2 linked regions of the Catenulispora sp. EB89 genome follow. The protein of the gene in region 2 interacts with the protein of the main gene of each other region in a pairwise test. Links are inferred from orthologs where the notes say so. Each region holds a gene or a part of one and is shown on either strand. Other genes may lie near its edges.

Region 1 (7,080 bases), on a different replicon or contig from region 2:
CGATCGAGAGGTAGTCGACCCCGGTCTCGGCGACGGCGCGGGCCAGGTCCAGCGTCAGCCCGCCGGACGCCTCCAGCCGAGTCCGGCCGTACAGCTCGTTGCGCCCGGTGATCTGCACCGCCGCGCGCATCCGCTCCGGCGTGAAGTTGTCCAGCAGGATCAGCTCGGCGCCGGCCGCGAGCACCCCGGGCAGCTGCTCCAGCGAGTCGATCTCGACCTCGATCGGCAGCCCCGGGTGCGCCTTGCGCACCGCCTCGAAGGCCTGCACGACGCCGCCGGCGGCCACCACGTGGTTGTCCTTCACCAGACCGGCGTCGGACAACGTCATGCGGTGGTTCACGCCGCCGCCGCACCGCACTGCGTACTTCTCCAGAGAACGCAGCCCGGGCGTCGTCTTACGGGTGTCACGGATCTTCGCGCCTGTGCCCTCTACCGCGTCCACCCAGAGGCGGGTCTGCGTAGCGATCCCTGAGAGGTGACACAGGAGGTTCAACGCAGTGCGTTCGCCAGTAAGGAGATCCCGCGTAGCGCCGGTGACAGTGAACAGGACAGTGCCGGGCTCCACCCGGTCGCCGTCCTTCACCACCTGCTGGATCTTCGCCGTGCCCTGCGACACGAGGTCGAACACCGCCGCGGCCACCGGAACCCCCGCGGCGACGCCCGGCGCGCGCGCCGCGAAGTCCGCGGTGTCCATCGCGTCGGCCGAGACCGTCGCCTCGGTCGTGACGTCCGGCCCGTCGGCCAGGTCCTCGTCCAGGGCCATCATGATCACCGAAGCCACGTACTCCGGGTCCAGCCCACCATCGATCAGCGCCTTGGCGACGTCCGGGGACAACGAGCTCATCAGGGCTTCACTCCATCCATTTCTGCACTGCGCAGCGGCTGCTTCTCAGTGACCAGCTTCCCGGTCCCGGGATCCAAACGCGTCGCCAGGCGCACCAGCCAGCGGTCCCCGCTGTCCGGGAAGTCCTCACGCCAGTGCGACCCGCGAGTCTCGTTGCGCAGAGCCGCACCCTTCACCAGCGCGCTGGCCAGCAGGTGCAGGTTCGTCGCCTCCCACGCCTCCAGGTGCGGGGCCTCGGAGGCGTGCCCGGCCAGCTGCTCCAGTTCGCCGGCGGTACGGTCCAGCGACTGCGCACTGCGCAGGACACCTGCGCCGGCGGTCATGGTGTGCTGCACCTCGGCCATCACCGACGGCTCCAGCAGAACGTCTTCCACGTCCTCAGGAGCCTCTACCGGAACCGGAGTCTCCGTCCACGGCAGACGCTTGGCGAGATCCGCACCGATGCGCTCTGCGAAGACGAGTCCTTCCAACAAAGAGTTGGACGCCAAGCGGTTCGCTCCGTGCACTCCGGTACAGGCGGCCTCTCCACACGCGTACAAGCGCGGGATAGAAGTACGTCCCCATATATCCGTCCGCACGCCTCCGGACGCGTAATGCTCCGCCGGCGCCACCGGAATCAGATCCTTGGCCGGGTCGATCCCGTGCTTGAGGCAGGACTCGCGGATGGTGGGGAACCGCGTACGCCAGTACTCGTCGGAGAACTCCGCGACACCGGTCCGCGCATCGAGCCACATATGCGGCTCTCCGGTCTCCGCCATACGCCGCATGATGCCCTTGGCGACCACGTCACGCGGCGCCAGTTCGGCCAGCGGATGCTGCCCGACCATGAAGCGGACCCCGCTGCCGTCCACCAGGTGGGCGCCCTCGCCGCGGACCGCCTCGGAGATCAGCGGCTGCTGGCCGCGCGCCGCGCCGCCCAGCCACATCACCGTCGGGTGGAACTGCACGAACTCCAGGTCCGCGACCTCCGCGCCGGCGCGCAGCGCCATGGCGACGCCGTCCCCGGTCGCCACGGAAGGGTTCGTCGTGGCGTCGAAGACCTGCCCCATGCCGCCGGTGGCCAGCACCACGGCCTTGGCGTGCACCGCGCCCACGCCGTCGCGCGCGCCCTCGCCCATGACGTGCAGGGTGACGCCCGCGGCGCCGCCGTGCTCGTCCTTGAGCAGGTCCAGAACCAGCGCGTGGTCGATGACCTCGATCTCGCCGATGGTGTGCTCCAGCGCCGCGATCAGCGCGCGGGAGACCTCCTTGCCGGTGGCGTCGCCGCCGGCGTGCGCGATGCGGTCGGCCAGGTGCCCGCCCTCGCGGCCCAGCGCGATGGCGCCGTCCGCGGTCTTGTCGAACTCGGCGCCGAGCGAGATCAGCCGCCGCACCGCCGCCGGGCCCTCGGTGACCAGCACCCGCACGGCGTCCTCGTCGCAGACTCCCGCGCCGGCCACCAGCGTGTCCTGCAGATGCGCCTCCGGACTGTCCCCGACACCGAGCGCCGCGGCGATGCCGCCCTGCGCCCACCGGGTCGACCCGTCCTGCAGGCGCGCCTTCGTCACCAGCAGCACGCTGCCGGCCTGACGCGCCGCCAGCGCCGCCGTGATGCCGGCCACGCCGGACCCCACCACGACGGTGTCCGCGTACGCCCGCCACCCCGGGTGGGGTGCCCTAAGCCGCTGGACCATCTCAATCGCCCCTCACGTACCGGTGGTAGGCCGGTACCCCGTCAGTTCGCGGTGACGTCGCCCCGGCTCAATACCTGTGAACCCGGCACCGGCTCGGCCGGATCGGCCCCGAGGGCGACGATCCGGTTCTCGGTGTCGACGTGCACCACCTTCGGCTGAAGACTACGCGCCTCCGCGTCGTCCACCTGCATGTAGGAGATCAGGATGACCAGGTCCCCGGGGTGCACGAGACGTGCGGCGGCACCGTTGATGCCGATCACGCCGGTGCCCCGCTGCCCGGGTATGACGTAGGTCTCAAGGCGCGCGCCGTTGTCGATGTCGACGATCGCGACCTGCTCGCCGGACAGCAGGTCGGCGGCGTCCATCAGGTCCTCGTCGATCGTGACCGAGCCCACGTAGTGCAGGTCGGCCTGGGTGACCGTGGCCCGGTGGATCTTGGACTTGAGCATCGTGCGGTACATCAGCGCGCTCCGGGGGTGGTGAGGGTGAGGGGGAGGTTGTCGATGAGGCGGGTCGTTCCGACGCGGGCCGCCAGAGCGAGCACGGCCTCTCCAGAGAACGTCGGAGAGACTTCCGAGAAGTCCCGCGGGTCGACCAGTGCGAGGTAGTCCACATCGATCCGGCCGGCGGCCACGGCGGGTTCCAGGACGGCGTTCGCGGCTCCCCGCACCGCGTCCGCGCCCTCCGCGGTCTTCGCCTGTCCGGCGAACAGTGCGCGCGACAGAGTGAGCGCCGTAGTGCGCTCCTCAGGGCTGAGGTAGCGGTTCCGGCTGGACTTGGCGAGGCCGTCCTCGTCGCGGACTGTCGGAACGCCGACGATCTCCACCGGCATGTTCAGGTCCAGCACCATGCGGCGCACCAGAGCGAGCTGCTGGGCGTCCTTCTGTCCGAAGAACGCCATGTGCGGGTCTGTCAGGTTGAGCAGCTTGTTCACGATGGTCAGGACGCCGGTGAAGAAGCCGGGACGGAACGCACCCTCCAGCACCTCCCCCATCGGCCCCGGAGTGACCTTCACGATCGGCTGCCCACCCGGGTAGACCTCCTCCACGGCCGGCGCATAGACGACGTCCACTCCGGCCTCTGCGCAGAGCTTGAGATCGTCGTCGAGCGTGCGCGGGTACCGGTCGAAGTCCTCGTTCGGGCCGAACTGGAGCGGGTTCACGAAGATGGTGGCGACGACCAGGTCGCAGTCGTGGCGGGCCTTCTTCAGAAGCTCCAGGTGACCCTCATGGAGAGCCCCCATGGTCATGACGACTCCACGCTTCCCATTGGCGAAGCCATCCAAGAAGGGCTGAAGTTCGGCGCGGGTGTGGACGAGCGCGGTCATGCGTCAGACTCCTTGTTCAGCACTCCGAGCAGGGATTCGGCCTTCTCCGCGGAGAGCATCCCGGATGCCATGGCACGGTCCGCGGTGAGGCGTCCCAGAGCGCGGTAACCCCGGGCGGCCTGCGGGTCGTGCTCCGCCAGCACCTCCAGGTGCGCCGCGACGGTCCCGGCGTCCCCGCGCGCCACCGGCCCGGTCAGGGCCAGGTCGCCAGAGCGCAGCGCGTTGTCCAGCGCGGCGCCGAGCAGCGGGCCGAGCATGCGGCCCGGCTCCCGGACCCCGGCCGCGGTGAGCAGGTCCTCGGCCTGCGCGACCAGGGTGACCAGGTAGTTCGAGCCGTACGCGAGGGCCGCGTGGTAGAGCGGCCGCGCCGTCTCCTCGATCCACTCCGGCTCGCCGCCCATCTCCACCACCAGGGCCTCGGCGATGGGCCGGAGCGGGTCCGGGGCGGTCACCCCGAAGGAGCAGCCGGCCAGCCGCGCCACGTCCACCTCGGTGCCGGTGAAGGTCATGGCCGGGTGCAGGGCCAGCGGCAGGGCGCCGACGCGGGTGGCCGCGTCCAGGACGGTGAAGCCGAAGCGGCCGGAGGTGTGCGCCAGTATCGTGCCCGGCTTGATCGAACCGGTCGCCACCAGGCCCTCGATCAGGCCCGGCAGCGCGTCGTCGGGAACGGTGAGCAGCGCGAGGTCGGCGCCGGCCAGCACCTCCTGCGGCGGCAGGAGGGGCACGCCGGGCAGGAGTTTGTCGGCCCGGCGGACTGACTGCTCGGACACGCCGGAAGCGGCGACCACGCGGTGGCCTGCGCGCTGCAGGGCGGCGCCGAGGGCCGAACCGACGCGGCCGGTACCGACCACGCCTACGGCCAGGCGGGACTCTGCGGAATCCATGGGCTCTCTATCTGTCAACGATCCAGTCCGCTGTGGGTACCAGTCGTATCAAAATGATGGCGGCCTCAGCGTATCCCGATGCGGGCTTCACGGTCATCATCGCGGTCCTTCTGGGAAGATCTGTATCTCTGCAACAATCGCCCCATGCCACGCTCCACGGACTCCATCAGCGAGTTCACCAGGGAGTTGCTCGGCCGTGGCCACACCACGCTGCGCTCCGGGATCGAGCACTCGGTGCGGGCCTTCCGGCTGCACGGCGTGCGGCACTGGTTCAACCGCGAGCGCGACGCGTTCATACAAACGCTCAAGACCGCCCTGGCCTGCGCCGTGGCCTGGGAGATCGCCAAGCGTGTGATCTATCACGGCCATCCGCAGTTCCACGCCGTCCTGGCGCCGGTGGCCGTCCTGATCACCATGCAGGTGACCATCTACCAGACCTTCCGGCGCGGCCTCCAGCAGGTCGCGGCGGTCCTCCTGGGCGTCTTCGCGGCCCTGGCGCTCGGCCGGTTCGTGGACCTGACCTGGTTCACGCTCTCGGCCCTGGTGATCGTGGCGTTGATGATCGGCCGGACCCTGCGCCTGGGCACCCAGGTCAACCAGGTCGCGACCACCTCGCTGCTGGTCTACAGCCTGGGCCGCGGCTACGGCGTCGAACGCATCTGGGACACGCTGGTCGGCGCCGCGGTCGGCGTCGTCGCGAACGCGCTGGTCGCGCCGCCGACCTACAGCGACACCGCGGCCAAGGACCTGGCCGACCTGGCGGACGACTTGGCGCAGCTCTGCAGAGACGTCTCCAAAGCTCTGGGCTCCGAGTGGTCCGCGGCGGACTCGAAGAAGTGGCTGGAGCGCTCCCGCGCACTGCGCGGCGACAGCGCGGACGCCGAGGACATCGCCGACCAGGCCGAGGAGGCCGTCCGCTACCACCCCCGGCGCTCGGCCCTGGAGCCGGAGGTCAACCGCGTCGACCAGGCGGCGATCTGCCTCAGTCACGTCTCCTCGCAACTCAACAGCCTGCTGCGGGGCCTGAACGACCTCGCCAACGGCGCCCGCGGGCTGCCGGCGAGCACCGAGGTCCCCGAGGCCCTGGCGATACTGCTGCTGGACGTCGGCCGCGCCCTGAACCGCTTCGGCCGGCTGCAGATCCCGGACCGGGACAGCCGCCAGGTGTTGGAGGAGCTGAAGGTCATCATCACCGCCGCCGCGGACCATCAGCTCTCGGCTATAGAGGACATGCTCCCTATAGGAGCGTTCGCCGTAGAGAAGTGGTCCGTACACGGCTCGCTGCTCGACGAGGTGCGCCGCATGCTCTACGAACTCGATCCGGTGGACGGACCGCACGCGCTGGCGATCCCTGCGATCCTGCCCGCGCCGGTACCCAGCTCGTCCACATAGCGGTGCGCCGCAAGGAGTGGGTCGTTTGTCCCGCGCACAGTCCCGCGGAATCTGGGGATGATGCGCGGTATGACTTTCCTGGACCAGAGCGACCGGACCACCCTGGCCGCCGCGCGCCTGTTCGCCGAGCACGAGGACGGCACCGTCGTCGGCGAAGACGCGGGGATGCTGATGGTGGCGTCAGTGCGTCCCTTCCTGCGGTCGCTGTTCTACAGCTCCGCACGGCGGTTCGATCGCACAGTGCCGGCGGAGAAGGCCATCGCGGCGCTCCAGTCCTTCGGTGCCGAACACGGCCAGAAGTTGAACTTGTGGGCATCGGTCGATGGCGACGCGGACCTCATAGCAGCCGCTGAGGCCGCCGGTATGGCCCGCGGTATCGAGCTGGAGGATATGGGGATCGCCTCCGCGCCGGCCGTCCCGACGCCCGGCCCCGAGATCGAGCTCGCGGAGGTCCGCGACCCGGAGGAGGCGGACGCCTTCGCCGAGGTGCACCGCGCCCTCCGCATCGAGGCGGAGCAGGACCCGGAGACAGTGACGCACTTCGCTTCGCACGCCGTTCTGCTTGACCCGCATGTCCACGCGTTCGTCGCCTACTTCGAGCGGGAACCGGCCGCGTGCGCCTTGGCGCTCCGGCACGAGGACTCCGCCGGGCTGTACTGGGTCGCCACCAAGACGTCCGCACGTAAGCGCGGACTGGGTGCTCTGGTCTCCGCCGCCGCTGTCGACGGCGCCTTCCAGGCCGGAGCGAAGAGCGCGACCCTGACCGCCACCGCTCTCGGCGCGCCGGTGTACCGGCGGCTGGGGTTCGAGCGGTTCTCAGGACGCGTGCGGTATTCGTTCTAAGAAGTCTAAGAACACTAAGAAGAATGGGGCGTGCTCCCTATGAAAGGAGTACGCCCCATTTGGCACTGTCAGAGGACTACTTGAGCTTCGTCCCCACAGAGCGCAGGTCCGTGCACG
Region 2 (6,952 bases):
CCGAGATGCCGCAGGACTATCCGGCCGCCGCGATGGGCTTCCTGGCCGAGGACGGCGACGACTACATCATCACCGACGGCGGGTTGAAGGGGCAGCGCGGGCTGTTCACGCGGGACGAGAGCGGCGCGGTCGTCGGGATCGACATCGCGGGGCGGTTGTTCGGCCGCGTCCGCTGATCACCGCCGGCGGGCTCGGCGCGAGGTGGGCCGGACGCGGGGCGTCTCACGAATCGTGGGAACGCCCCGCGTCGCTGCTCCAGTCGTAGAAGACGCGCTCGACGACGGCGCGGGCCCGCCGGGCGCCGCGCCGGTACTCCTCGACGAACTCCTCGCTGTTCTCAGAGCCCAGATACATGGCGATGCCGGCGCGTTCCTTGATGTCGTTCGGGATCGAGTCGCCGGCCCGGCCGCGGACCAGCATGATGCCGTTGCGGACGCGCGTGGCCTCGATCCAGGCCTCGTCCAGGATCTCGGCGTCGTCGGGCTCCAGCAGGCCGGCGTCCGCGGCGCCGGACAGGGCCAGGCGGGTGCGCGTGGTCTGCAGGGCCGGGACCTCGTGCGCGTGGCAGAGCTGGAGCAGCTGCACGGTCCACTCGACGTCCGACAGGCCGCCGGGGCCGAGCTTGGTGTGCAGCGCCTTGTCCGCGCCGCGCGGCAGCCGCTCGGCCTCCACGCGGGCCTTGATGCGGCGGATCTCGCGCACCGCGGTCTCGTCGAGCCCTGATACCGGACGGCGCAGCGGGTCAATCAGCTCCATGAACTCGCGGCCCAGCTCGGGATCGCCGGCCACCGGTTCCGCGCGCAGCAGCGCCTGCGACTCCCAGACCTCCGACCAGCGGCGGTAGTACTCGGCGTAGGAGCTGAGGGTGCGCACCAACGGTCCCTGCCGGCCCTCGGGGCGCAGGTCGGCATCGATGATCAGCGGCGGGTCCGGGGTCGGGATCTGGAGCAGCCGGCGCAGTTCGTTGGCGACGGCGTGCGCGGCGTCGGTGGCGGCACGTTCGCGCTGCGGGGAGACGGGAGAGGCGCGGCGGACGGAATCCGTCGCGGCGGCGCCGTTGCTCGCCACCGCCGCACTGGACGGCGCCGAACTGTTCGCGGTCGCGCCCCACGCGATCTCGTCCGGATCCGTCTCGACACCGTCGTCCGGCAGCGGATCGTGGACGAACAGCACGTCCGCGTCGCTGCCGTAGCCAAGTTCGCGGCCGCCGAACCGGCCGACGGCGATGATCGCGAAACGGGTCGGCAGCGGCGTGCCGAGACGGTTCTCGATCGCCGTGGTGGCGGCCTGCAGCGCACCGCTCAGCGTCGCCGCCGTCACCGCGCTCAGGCCGTCGCCGACCTGCTCGACGGTCAGCAGACCCAGCAGATCCGCGGCGGAGATACGGAAAAGCTCGCGACGCCGCACCGCGCGCGCCGCGGCGACCGCCGCCTCCGGAGTCGACGCGCGGCCGACCGCGGACAGGATCTCGGCCTCCAGCACCGGCCGGGCCCGGGGCACCAGGTTGGCCGGATCCCCCAGGATGGCGACGGCTTCCGGCGCCCTGAGGAGCAGGTCCGGCGCGTAGCGGCCGGAGGCCAGCACCCGCGCCAGGTGTTCGGCGGCGGCGCCTTCGTCGCGCAGCAGCCGCAGGTACCAGTGCGTGTCCCCCAGCGCCTCGGACGCCTTGCGGAACGCCAGCAGGCCGCCGTCGGGGTCCGCCGCGTCGGCGAACCAGTCCAACATCACCGGCAGCAGCGTCCTCTGGATCGCCGCCCGCCGGCTCACCCCGGAGGTGAGCGCCGTCAGATGACGGAGCGCTCCCGCCGGATCCGTGTAGCCGAGTGCTTCCAACCGTGACTGCGCAGCCTCCGGTGACAAGTGAACAGCACCACCCAATGCGGCCTGGCCCGGCGTCAAACGGGCCACCGCGTCTAACAACGGTCGGTAAAAGAGCTTTTCGTGCAGCCGCCTTACTTCCCGCTTGTGACGTTTCCATTCACCGTTCAGCTGATCCACGGGATCTTTTCGAAACCCCATGGACCTCCCGAGGCGGCGCCGCTCGACCTTCTCCTCCGGCAGCGTGTGCGTGCGCCGGAGCCGGTGGATCTGCAGCCGGTGCTCCAGCGTCCGCAGGAAGCGGTAGGCGTCGGCCAGGGCCGCCGCGTCCGTGCGACCCACGTATCCACCTGCGGAAAGAGCCGCGAGGGACTCCAGGGTTCCGCGCTTGCGCAGCGCGGGATCCGTGGGGCCGTGGACCAGCTGCAGCAGCTGTACGGCGAACTCGATGTCGCGCAGACCGCCGGAGCCGAGCTTCAGCTCGCGCTCGGCGTCCTTGGCCGGGATGTGTTCGACGACACGCCGCCGCATCGCCTGCACGTCCGCGACGAACCCGTCGCGCCGCGAGGCCGCCCACACCATCGGCGTGACGGCCTCGACGTACTTGGCGCCGAGGTCCCGGTCCCCGGCGGCGGCGCGCGCCTTGAGCAGCGCCTGGAACTCCCAGGTCTTGGCCCAGCGCTCGTAGTAGGCGATGTGGCTGGGCAGCGAGCGCACCAGCGGGCCGTTCTTGCCCTCGGGGCGCAGGTTCGCGTCGACCTGCCAGATGGCGCCCTCGGAGGTGGTGTCGGAGCAGACCCGCATCAGCGTCGCGGCCAGCTGGGTGGCGGTGCGCAGGGCGAGGTGTTCCTCGTCCGGGTCGGTGCCGTCGGGGGCGGCGGCGACGAACACCACGTCCACGTCGCTGACGTAGTTGAGCTCCCGGGCCCCGCACTTGCCCATGGCGATGACCGCCAGGCGCGCCGGCGGGGAGTCCTCGGGGAGTTCCGCGCGCGCCACCGCGAGCGCCGCCTCCAGGGTGGCGGTGGCCAGGTCCGACAGATCGGCGGCCGTTTGGTCGTACGTGGCGGTGGCGTCGTTCTTCTGCGCGCTGCCGATGTCCCGCGCCGCGATGCCGAGCAAGGCGTCCCGGTACGCGACGCGCAGGGCGTCCCGGGCCGGGATCCCGGCCAGCGCGGCCACCGGGTCGGGGGCGTCGGGGGCGGCCCCGACCGCCTCCAGCATCAGCCGCCGGAAGGCCGGGGCCAAGTCCTCGACGTCGAACTCCACGAGCCCGTGCCAGCCCTCCGGATGACGCTCCAGGTGCTCCCCGAGCGCCACGCTGACCCCGAGTACGCCGAGCAGCCGGTCCTGGAAGGGTTTGGCGGCGGCGAGGGTGGCGGCCAGGGTGTCGGCGTCGTCGGCGGCCGCGAGCAGCCGGCCGGTCGCGGCCAGCGCCTGGTCGGGGTCGGCGGTGCGGCCCAGGGCCTCCAGGAACAGCGGATCGCCGCGCAGCTCGCCGAGCGGGGCCTCGTCCAGGGTCCGTAGGGCGGATTCGGGGTCGGCGAATCCCAGCCTGACCAGTCGCGAGCGCGCCGACTCCGGTTCCCGGCCAAGTGCCGCCGTCTGTGCCACCCGGCCCAATCTAGCCGACGACGATCGCGACCGGCGCGTCGTGTCCGGGGGCCGGTCGCGGCGCGGACAGGGCCGGGGATCGACAGGGCCCGATCACGCCCGATCGCCGCTGATCACCGCCGATCACACCGCCTGGCCGCGCATCCGCCGATAGAAGTACAGGCTGTCCGGACAGAACTGGTTCTGCGCGATGCTCTCTTCCAGCTCGGCCTCGGTGAGGAAGCCGAACCACTCGACCTCCTCCGGCTGCGGCACCACGGGGCCGGTGACGGTCGCGGTGTAGACCGAGCCCCACTGCGGCACCCGGTCGTGGTCGAAGCGCCACCGGCCGATCGGCCGGAGCACGACGTTGCGCTGCCCGACCTCCTCGGCGGCCTCCCGGCGCGCGGCCTGGTCGTAGGACTCGCCGGCCGGGACCATGCCGGCCACGAACATGTCGTAGTACTGCGGGAAGACGCGCTTCACCGCGGCGCGCCGGTGCACCAGGATCCGCCCGGCGTTGTCGCGGAACAGGATGTCGACGCTGCGGTGCCGCAGGTTGTTGTCGGTGAGTTCGCCGCGGCGCACGATCCGCAGGATCCGGTCGCTCTCGTCGACTTCGTAGACGAGCTCTTCGTCGGGGTTCACCGGGTTATCAAAGCATGGCGGAGGCCCCTGAATCCTTCTGGCGCGTGCGCACCTCTTATCCCCGGAGCCGGTCGTGCGGCGGGCTCGTCGAGCGGGAGAGGACGCCGGGGATGATATGGACGGGTGCGGGAGTCGTGGCGGCGGTGCTGGTGTGCGCTTGCGTCGTTTCGGTAATGCGGAAGCGGGGTCGGACGCGTGGGTGAGGCGGTGCCGGCCTGGCCGGGCGAGCAGCTGGTGCGGGCGGCGCAGGAGGGGGACGCCGAGGCCGTGCGGGCGCTGGTGTCGGGGTCGTATCCGCATGTGCTGAGGTTCGCCAAGACGCTGTGCGCGACGCCTCAGGACGCGGAGGACGCGGCGCAGGAGGCGCTGATCATCCTCTACAGCCGGATCGGGATGCTCCGGGCGACGGCGGCGCTGGCCTCGTGGATGTTCCGGATCGTGCGGAACGAGTGCCTGCGGCGGGCTCGGTTCTGGGCGCGGAGCGGGCCGCGGGGCGGTGGTGCCGGCGGCGGCTTCGGGGCGGGCGCTGGCGGCGGCGGCTTCGGGCCGGGCGCCGAGGCCGTCTGCGGGCCGGCGGAGGACGACGTGCTGGCGCGGCTGGAGGCCGAGGCCGTGGTCGCGGCGATCGTGGCGCTGCCGGAGGACCTGCGCAGGGTCCTGATCCTGCGGGACGTGCAGGGGCACTCGGGCCGAGCCGTCGCCGACGCGCTGGGGCTGAGCCTGGCGGCGATGAAGTCGCGGCTGCACCGGGCTCGGGCGCAGGTGCGGGCCACGCTGCTGGCGGACGGCTCGGAGGAGGCGGGCCGTGGCTGAGGGCGGGCAGTTCGCGAGCGCGTCGCTGACCCGGCATCTGGCGCGCGGCGTGATCGGCTTCGGCGGGATCGCCGGCGGCATGGCCCTGATCCCCGTCGTGGGGATCGCCGGGCTGCTGCTGGTCCCGGTCGGGATGGTGGCGCTGCGCGGCTGTCCGATGTGCTGGACGATGGGGCTGGTGCAGACGCTGTCGGCCGGGAGGGTGCGGCGCGAGTGTGTGGACGGCCGGTGTGAGCTGCGGCTGCCCGGCGGTGACTCTTAGGAGCGTTCTCAGCGGCGTTCTCAGGAGCGCGCTCAGGGGCGTTCTCAGGGGTGATCGAAGAGCCGCCCGACCATCGGGCCCAGCCACGGCTTGCGCCCGAACGAGAACATCCGGCCGGCCGCGATCTGCCGGGCCTGGGAGCTCCGCCTGCTCGCGGTGAGCACGAAGGCCACCGGGTCGACCCAGATGTGGCAGTCGGTGGCGCCGGGCGCCGGGTCGCGGTGCGTTTCGACCCGGGGCCCGTCGATGTCGATGCCGATCGTGACGCCGCCCCGGACGTGGACGCGCACCGCGGCGTGCAGGGACGCGGCGCGCGCCACGTCGACGGTGCGCGGGATGGTCTCCAGGTAGGTCAGGGAGATGATGAGCCGCGCGATCTGCGGCGGGACCAGCCACTTCTGACCGGTGGCGCGGGCCACGTCCAGGGTGTGCAGCACGGTCTCGCTCAGGAACAGGCCGACGACGGCGGCCAGCGGCAGCGGGGCGTCGTTCCCGAACCACGGGACCGGGCACGGCTCCTCGGGGTCGCGGTCCTCCAGCGCCGCGACCAGCATGGCGGCGCCGTCGCGGATCTGGCCGGGGGCCGCGAGGTAGGCGTCGGGGGCGGCGTGCGAGAGCGTCGTGGCGTTCAGCACCGCGACCCGCTGCGCGAGATCGGGGTGCTCGGGCACGAAGGTGTCCCAGTACTCGATGTCGAAGACGCCGGCCGCCACCGCGGCGTAGGCGGTGCACGCCAATCCGAGGTGCACGGCGACGTCGGCGGCGTTCCAGCCGGGCAGCAGCGAGGCGGACTTGGGGTTCCCGATCGCGGCCACCACCCGCGCGGCGCGCTCGGCGAGCTCCGGAGCGGCGGCCCGTGCTGCTGCCAAATCTTCGGCGAGGGTGGTACGGGTGCGCGACATCGGGCCTCCCGCTGGGGTCAGACTCCTTGGACCAGGCGTCTGCCAGGACAGCAGCCGGGAGCGGGCCGGTCAAGGGGCGGGCGGCGCGGCGCCCGCGTCACCCTGCTGTTTTGCCCGTCACAAGGAGGGTCTTCCCCACAGTCCGCCGGTCCTGGATCGCGGTGTGCGCGGCCCCGGCGTCCTCCAGCGGGAACCGCTGGCCGATCACCGGCCGCAGCGTCCCGTCGGCGGCGGCGCGCAGCGCGGACTCGGTCAGGCGGCGCATGTCCTCCGGGCCGGCGGTGGGGCGGACGATCCTGATGCCGCGGGCCTCGGCGTCGTCCTCGGGGATGGCAGTCCACTGGCCGCTGGCCAGGCCGTAGGTGAGGATGCGGCCGCCGCGGCGCAGCTGGCGGTAGGCGGTGTGGCCGGTGGCGCCGCCGACGCCGTCGAAGACGACGTCCACGCCTTCGTCGAGCTGCTCGGGCCAGGCCGGGTCGAGGTAGTCGACGGCCTGGTCGGCGCCGAGGGCGGTGGCGGTCGCGGTCTTGCGGGGCCCGCCGGCCAGCGCGATCACCGTGCCGCCGGCCGCCTTCGCGAGCTGGACCAGCAGGGTGCCGACGCCGCCGGCGGCCGCCTCGATCAGCACGCGCTCCCCGGGGCGGATCGCGGCGGCCTCGACGAGCAGGGAGGCGGTGCGGCCGTCCGCCAGAACCGCGACCGCGGCGTCGAGGGCGAGTCCGTCGGGCACGCGGTAGAGGACGTCCGCGGGCACCAGCGCCACCTCGGCGTAGCCGCCGGAGCCGCCGGTCGAGCCGACGACGCGGGTGCCGACCAGCGCCGGATCCACCCCGTCGCCGACCGCGCGGACCACTCCCCCGACACCGTTGCCGGGGATGGTCGGCAGGGTCGGGCGGAAGGGGCCGTTGCCCGCGCG

Evidence for each region. The genes of interacting proteins can lie anywhere in the genome.
Region 1: the proteins of ABH920_RS10905 (region 2) and panC interact in binary tests that used the Escherichia coli proteins (3 or more experiments, as listed by UniProt). The link is inferred for Catenulispora sp. EB89 from one-to-one orthologs.

The regions. Positions count from the first base shown.
Region 1 is NZ_JBGCCU010000005.1:428,339-435,418, reverse strand. Bases 1,912-4,871 are described here. They hold panC (pantoate--beta-alanine ligase), read right to left. Parts: upstream 3,845-4,871; coding sequence 2,978-3,844; downstream 1,912-2,977. Other genes in these bases: ABH920_RS14115 (Rossmann-like and DUF2520 domain-containing protein), read right to left, coding at 3,841-4,728; panD (aspartate 1-decarboxylase), read right to left, coding at 2,559-2,978; ABH920_RS14130 (L-aspartate oxidase), read right to left, coding at 1,912-2,517. Also shown: nadC (carboxylating nicotinate-nucleotide diphosphorylase), read right to left, coding at 1-844; more of ABH920_RS14130, read right to left, coding at 844-1,911; ABH920_RS14110 (aromatic acid exporter family protein), read left to right, coding at 4,873-6,120; ABH920_RS14105 (GNAT family N-acetyltransferase), read left to right, coding at 6,190-6,963; fbaA (class II fructose-bisphosphate aldolase), read right to left, coding at 7,040-7,080. UniProt on the Escherichia coli protein: Catalyzes the condensation of pantoate with beta-alanine in an ATP-dependent reaction via a pantoyl-adenylate intermediate.
Region 2 is NZ_JBGCCU010000004.1:277,601-284,552, forward strand. The notes cover bases 2,308-5,139. They hold ABH920_RS10905 (NUDIX domain-containing protein), read right to left. Parts: upstream 4,060-5,139; coding sequence 3,556-4,059; downstream 2,308-3,555. Other genes in these bases: ABH920_RS10900 (bifunctional [glutamine synthetase] adenylyltransferase/[glutamine synthetase]-adenylyl-L-tyrosine phosphorylase), read right to left, coding at 2,308-3,432; ABH920_RS10910 (RNA polymerase sigma factor), read left to right, coding at 4,255-4,872; ABH920_RS10915 (hypothetical protein), read left to right, coding at 4,865-5,134. Outside these bases: ABH920_RS10895 (serine hydrolase domain-containing protein), read left to right, coding at 1-176; more of ABH920_RS10900, read right to left, coding at 223-2,307; ABH920_RS10920 (maleylpyruvate isomerase family mycothiol-dependent enzyme), read right to left, coding at 5,179-6,036; ABH920_RS10925 (zinc-binding dehydrogenase), read right to left, coding at 6,134-6,952.